2 regions of the Bhargavaea sp. GQ12 genome follow, and region 2 is predicted to be linked to the other one. Evidence: riboswitches for the same ligand, from Rfam matches in the RefSeq annotation. Region 2 holds a riboswitch; the other holds the start of a gene.
The links. Region 2 has a riboswitch for cobalamin ahead of AC6CHQ_RS02650 (ribonucleoside-diphosphate reductase subunit alpha). Riboswitches for the same ligand answer to the same signal wherever they lie in the genome.

Region 1 (3,414 bases), on a different contig from region 2:
CAATATCAGTGTCAAGACCGACTACCTCGGAGAAGTCGTGAAGGATGTACTGGAGAAAGGTGCAGAATTCGGACGCACTGATTCGGGCGGCGGCCAGAAAGTCCAGATCGAGTTTGTCTCGGCAAACCCGACGGGCGACCTTCACCTTGGCCATGGCCGGGGCGCATCGATCGGTGATGCGCTCAGCAATGTGATGGATTTTGCAGGTTATGACGTGTCCCGGGAATACTACATCAACGATGCAGGCAACCAGATCAACAATCTGGCGCTTTCCATCGAAGCGCGCTATTTCCAGGCGCTCGGCGAGGAGCGCGAAATGCCGGAGGATGGCTATCAGGGCAAGGATGTCATTGAGATCGCCAATGCGCTTGCGCACGAACACGGCGACAAGTTCGCCAAGATGCCGGAACAGGAACGTTTTGACTGGTTCCGCAAACACGGACTCGGCATCGAGCTGGACAAGATCAAGCAGGACCTCGCCGACTTCCGTGTGAACTTTGACAATTGGTTCTCGGAGTCGACCCTTTACGGTTCCGGAAAGATCGATTCTGCGCTCGATAAGCTAAAAGAGAACGGCCATGTCTACGAAGAAGACGGCGCCACTTGGTTCCGTTCGACAACATTCGGTGACGACAAGGACCGCGTCCTCATCAAGCAGGACGGCTCCTACACATACCTGACGCCGGACATCGCCTATCACGAGGACAAGCTCCAGCGTGGCTTCGACAAGCTGATCAACATCTGGGGAGCCGACCATCACGGTTACATCCCGCGCATGAAGGCGGCGATCGAGGCGCTCGGCTACGACAAGGACACTCTTGAAGTTCTCGTGTCGCAGATGGTGCAGCTGTATAAGGACGGCGAGAAGTTCAAGATGAGCAAACGTACCGGCAAGGCGGTCACATTGCGGGAGCTCGTCGATATGGTCGGACTGGACGCGGTGCGTTATTTCTTCATCATGCGTTCCGGCGATTCCCAGATGGACTTCGACCTTGATCTAGCAGTTTCACAATCCAATGAAAACCCGGTCTACTATGCGCAGTACGCGCACGCGCGCATCAGCTCGATCCTTCGCCAGGCTGACGATGCCGGCCTGTTCCATTCTGCAGACCATGTAGGGCTGCTCCAGGACAGCGAGAAGGCGATCGACCTGATGAAGAAGATCGGCGATTTCCCTCAGACGGTCGCAGACTCGGCAAAACTTCGATCTCCGCACCGGATTGCGACATATATCCAGGAGTTGGCTGCCGCATTCCACACGTTCTACTCTACCGACAAAGTTGTCGACCCGGACAACAAGGAACTGTCGGAAGCACGCCTGGCGCTCGTCACGGCAACCCGCACGACAGTCGCGAACGCACTTCGCCTGATCGGCGTTTCCGCACCGGAGCGGATGTAAGTGCAACATGACCGGCCCCGAACAGCTTCGGCTGAAGGGGCCGGTTTTCTTGTATGGAGAAGTTTGATGAAACGTCCGTATTCGCTAGAAACGTTGCTATACTTCATTGAGACGTTAACATAGTTAGCTGAGACGTTAACAAATACCGTTGAGACGTTGACATACCATGACGGCTTGATTTTTTCGGAAGACCTCGACAAAACCGCCGCCGTCTGATTAAATTGAGTAGGAATTGAATATCCGGCAAGATTTTGTGCCGGATGACGCTGAGGTGCCCCGATAACGGGGGTAAAAGGGAAGCCGGTGAGAATCCGGCACGGTCCCGCCACTGTAAGCGGCTATATGCCGCAAGTCAGGAAACCTGCCTCAGCCGAAAACACCCGAATGCGCCTGCGAGGACAGGCCGGTGTGGAACGGCGCCTGCCATTGCAGGCTGCGGTCGTTTTTCCGCATGTCCGTCCTGCCGGCATTTCTGCCCCCGCCATGTGCGGGGGTTTTTCTGTTCCGTACATAAAAAATAGGGGGAATTGGATTTGGATAAGAAATGGCTGAGATGGCTCGCGGCACCGGCTGCAGCACTGATGCTTGCAGCGTGCGGCAACGGTGAAGAAGCGGCGGAAAAACCTGTGGATGAACAAAAGCAGGAAACGGAGCAAAGTTCAGAACAGGCCGGATTCCCGGTCACGATGACCGATGCGACAGGCAACGAAATCACCCTTGAAGAGGAGCCGGATGCGATCGTCTCGATGATCCCGAGCAACACCGAAATCCTGTTCGCGGTAGGCGCGGGCGACGCGGTGGTTGGTGTCGGTGACTTTGATGATTACCCGGAGGAAGCCCAGGAAATCGAGAAAATCGGCGGCCTGGAGTTCAATGTGGAGAAGATCCTTTCCCTCGACCCGGATCTGGTATTGGCACACGATTCGGCCATGGGCACGCATGAGGCCGGCCTTCAGCAGCTTCGTGATGCCGGATTGAATGTATTTGTCATCGAAGAGGCGCAAGACTTCGAGACGGCATACGAGACGATCGGCCAGGTCGGCGAGCTGACCGGGAATGCGGAAGAAGCTGCGGATGTCGTTGAAGAAATGAAAAACAAAGTTGATGAAGTCATCAGCGCGACAGAAGGCATGGAGCCGAAGACGGTGTTTGCCGAAACCTCGCCTGCGCCGGAAATCTACACGCCGGGCGGCGGAACCTTCACAGACGAAATGCTCGGGATGATCGGTGCCGAAAACATGGCCGGGGATCAGGAAGGCTGGATCATGATGGATCCGGAAGAAGTCATCAGCCGGAATCCGGATGTCATTCTTGTGATGTACAGCTATCTGGAAGGCGCCGTGGATGGCGTTAAAGCACGCGAAGGATACAGCACTGTCAATGCAGTGAAGAATGACGAGGTTGTGCAAGTGGACGAGAACATTACGAGCCGACCTGGACCACGGTTGGCTGAAGGCCTGGAAGCGATCGCGAAAGCCGTCTACCCGGAAGCTTTTGAAGGGGGAAATGAATAAGGCGATACCCGCCTATGCAGTTTCATTCGCAATCTTCCTGGCTGCTGCATGGGCGGGCGTATCGATCGGATCCGTCGATATCCCGCTTCGTGCGCTGTGGGGGGAAGGGGATGAGATTGCGGTCAATATTCTTTGGAACATCCGGCTGCCGAGGGTGCTGCTGGCCGGACTGGTCGGCGCGGCACTTGCGATTGCCGGAGCGGCTTTCCAGGGGCTGTTCCAGAATCCGCTGGCAGACCCGTACACGCTCGGGATCTCTTCAGGTGCTTCCGTCGGCGCGGTCATGACCCTGTTTTTCGGAATTTCCATTCCGGTTCTCGGTCTTTATACATTGCCGATATTCAGCATGGCGGGCGGCGCGCTTACGATGTTCCTGGTCATGGGGTTTGCGCGGCTCGTAGACCGCGGAATGAAGATGGAAACCCTTATTCTGACGGGTATCATATTCGGTTCCTTTCTCGGATCGGTTCTTTCACTCATGATTGCACTGACGGGTGATGA
Region 2 (3,414 bases):
TCCCCGACTTCCATGCCTGCAAATGGAGATCCAGCAGGACACTGGCGCGGATGGTATTCGGGACATATAAATTGAATGAGATCGACTGGTCGATGTGACGCTGGCGGGCGGCGTTTTGCCGGACGCTCCAGCGCTGGTCGACGATATAGGCGGAGCGGCGGTAGACGTCGTATGTCCGGTGATCAAGGTCCGGCGCCACAACCGGGAGTTTGTAGTCTTTCTTTTCCTCGTGATAAAACGGCTTGAAGACAGGATCAATCGATGCGGTGGAGCCGGCGATAACGGATGTCGAGGAGTTCGGGGCAACAGCCATCATATAGCCGTTGCGAACGCCGTTCCTTCCGACTTCCTCTTTGAGCGACTCCCAGCGCTCTCCTTTATATCCGCGGCGCTCGAAGTAGGTGCCGGTCTGCCAATCCGACCCGAAAAAGAGCGGATACGCGCCCTTCTCCCCGGCCAGTTTCGCGGACGCCTTGATTGTGTGGTAGGCAATGTCTTCATATAGCTTGTCTGCGAACTCCACAGCTTCCTCCGACTCCCACTGGATGTTGTTCTGTGCAAGCAGGTGATGCCAGCCGAATGTGCCAAGGCCGATGCCGCGGTAGCGGCTGTTCGTCACCTGCGCCTGCAGGACGGGGATTTTATTCAGGTCAATGACGTTATCGAGCATGCGGACCTGGATGTCGATGAGTCTGCCGAGCACACCCGCCGGAACCGCTTTACCAAGGTTGATGGACGAAAGATTACACACAACAAAGTCACCTGGCGTACGGCGGCTGACAATCACTCCGTCTTCCAGCACTTCCTGTGATGCGCTCGTCGCGCTCATGTTCTGCGCGATTTCCGAGCACAGGTTGGACGAGTAGATGATGCCCTCATGCTTGTTCGGGTTCATCCGGTTCACCTCGTCCCGGTAAAACATGAACGGCACGCCTGTCTCGAGCTGGCTGCGCATGACGCGCTTCATAATATCGATCGCCGGCACCTTTACAAAATGGATATCCGGGTGCGCAACGCATTCTTCATACCGCTTGCGGAACGAACCGCTCCCCCGCTCTTCGTCGTAGAAGTCTTCAAGCGACCAGCCCATGACGGTGCGCACTTCATGCGGGTCGAACAGATACCAGTCGCCACGCGCATCGACCTGTTCCATGAACAGATCAGGCAGACAGACACCGGTGAAGATGTCATGGGCACGGAGGCGCTCGTCACCGTTGTTCAGTTTCAGGTCCAAGAACGTGAGGATGTCCTTGTGCCAAACATCAAGATAAACGGCGACCGCGCCTTGCCGTTGGCCGAGCTGATCCACGGAAACGGCTGTGTTGTTCAGCTGCTTGATCCACGGTAGGACGCCGGATGATGCGCCCTTGAAACCTCGGATTGCGGCGCCCCGGGAGCGGACTTTCCCCATGTAAACGCCGATCCCGCCGCCGTATTTGGACAGGTTTGCGATGTCCGTGTTCGAATCATAGATGCCCTGTAGCGAATCGTCGACAGTGTCAATAAAGCAGGATGACAGCTGGCCGTGCGGCTTTCCGGCATTCGCGAGCGTCGGCGTCGCGACGGTCATATAGAGATTTGATAGTGCCCAGTAGGCTTCCTCGATTTTTCCGAGCCGGTCTTCCGTTTCGTTCCTCATCAGCGTCATCGCGATAACAAGCCAGCGCTCCTGTGGCAACTCAACCGGCTTTTTATTGAAATCAGTGGCCACATAGCGGTCTGTGAGTGTCTTCAGGCCGGTGTACGTGAACAGCCGGTCGCGTGACGGATCGAGAAACGTACCGATTTCCCGGAGCTCGCGTTCAGAGTATTGCTCGGTGAGCGCGGATGAGTAGAAGCCGGCTTCAGCCTGTGTGCGGACATGGTGAGCGAAGTCGCCGTAGACTTCCTCTCTGCCTCGGCGCTCCTGCTGCTCGCGGTAAAGTTGAGCGAGCAAAATGCGTGCCGCGACATCCGTCCAATACGTTTCCGATTCATCCACCCGGCCAAGCGACTCGCGAATGAGGTGTTGCGAAAGGGACGGTCCGCTATAGCCCTCTGCCGCTCGGAGCAGCGGGGCGATTTTATCTGCTGTGAATTCCTGTTCCAGTGCGGATAGGATGTCGAGCTGATCTGTCTGTTTGGTGATGACCATGGATATTCCTCCTTAGTGGTTATGGCGATACGAAATGTTGTGTTGCCGGCGTGAAATCTGGGGTTGCGGTCGCGAATTGGCATCTTGCCGGCGTGAAATTCGGAGCTGCGGTCGCAAACTGGCGCGGTGCCGGCGCGAAACCGGTCTTCAGACGCGCAAAAGCCCCGTCCGAAGAAAGAATTCTTCGGCGGGGCTTCCGCTGTTTGCGTGTGGGTAATGGAGGATCGGGCCCGGGGATGAATGAAGAGATGAATAAAAGATATGAATGGCCGGCGCCCGTTCGCATCCACCTCTCAACCCCCGAAGAAAGTGTCGCTTGCCGATGGGTGGCAGGTCTACTGGCTCGCGCTTCTTCCTTCCGCCGGCCTTCCCGCAGCATCAGCTGCAGTGGCTTTTTCGGCGGTCGTCGGCGCTTACAGTTGCGGGGACAGCTCCGGATTTTCCGGATTCCCTTTTAAACCGCGATCGGTACCAACCCATCGTTACTACAATATATTGTGTTGTTAATGCTCATATAGCCTAACATATTGTGTTTTAAACGTGAATAGGACGAAAGGCTACGAAATTTGGCGAAGCGTGTCATCCACACACGGATTCTACTATAACAGACATATCACTCCCGGCAAGGGCGTTCGTTTATTCCACCAATTTCAGCCCTACCGCAGCCCCGAGGATCATCAAAATAAATAATACCCTCCGCCAATCTTTGGATTCTCCGTAGAGCCACATGCCGGCAAGTGCTCCGCCGGATGCGCCGATCCCTGTCCAGATGGCGTAGGCGGTGGACATAGGAAGGAACTTCATGGCGTACGCGAGCAGGATGAAACTGCCACCGAATGCACCGACCAGCAGCAGGAACGATTTGGCGTTGCGTTCCCGGTTGAGCCGGTTGATGCTCAGAACCCCGGCAGTTTCAAACAGACCGGCGGCGATCAGTGAGAGCCATGCCATTCTTTTTCCCCTCCTTCATCCGTGACGAATTTCAGGCCGATCACGCCTGAGCAAGACGGCGATCAGGATCAGTTTGGCCGGGTTGACCGGCACACTGAACAGGATGATCTCGGCGATGACAGTTCCTGCCGCGCCGAGTCCTACGAAGACGGCATACGCAGTGCCGACAGGAAGTGTACGACTAGCAACGATCATCAGATAGAAGCTCACCCAGATGGCCACTGCGGTTCCAAGCCATTCTATGGCGCTGTCCGCGTGCTTGAGTCCGATCACCCAGCCGACTTCAAAGACAGATGCGACAATGATTTTTCCCCAGTCTTTCATGTGGT

Region 1: it holds a riboswitch for cobalamin, as region 2 does, so the genes downstream of both, AC6CHQ_RS00920 (ABC transporter substrate-binding protein) here and AC6CHQ_RS02650 (ribonucleoside-diphosphate reductase subunit alpha) in region 2, are expected to answer to the same signal.

What each region holds. Positions count from the first base shown of each region.
Region 1 covers NZ_JCAXEU010000001.1:175,607-179,020, forward strand. The annotation lists gene argS (arginine--tRNA ligase) at 1-1,399, shown strand, start outside; cobalamin riboswitch at 1,652-1,782, shown strand; gene AC6CHQ_RS00920 (ABC transporter substrate-binding protein) at 1,933-2,913, shown strand; gene AC6CHQ_RS00925 (FecCD family ABC transporter permease) at 2,906-3,414, shown strand, end outside.
Region 2 covers NZ_JCAXEU010000002.1:176,270-179,683, forward strand. The annotation lists gene AC6CHQ_RS02650 (ribonucleoside-diphosphate reductase subunit alpha) at 1-2,134, opposite strand, end outside; cobalamin riboswitch at 2,446-2,625, opposite strand; gene AC6CHQ_RS02655 (DMT family transporter) at 2,771-3,085, opposite strand; partial or broken gene AC6CHQ_RS02660 (DMT family transporter) at 3,067-3,409, opposite strand.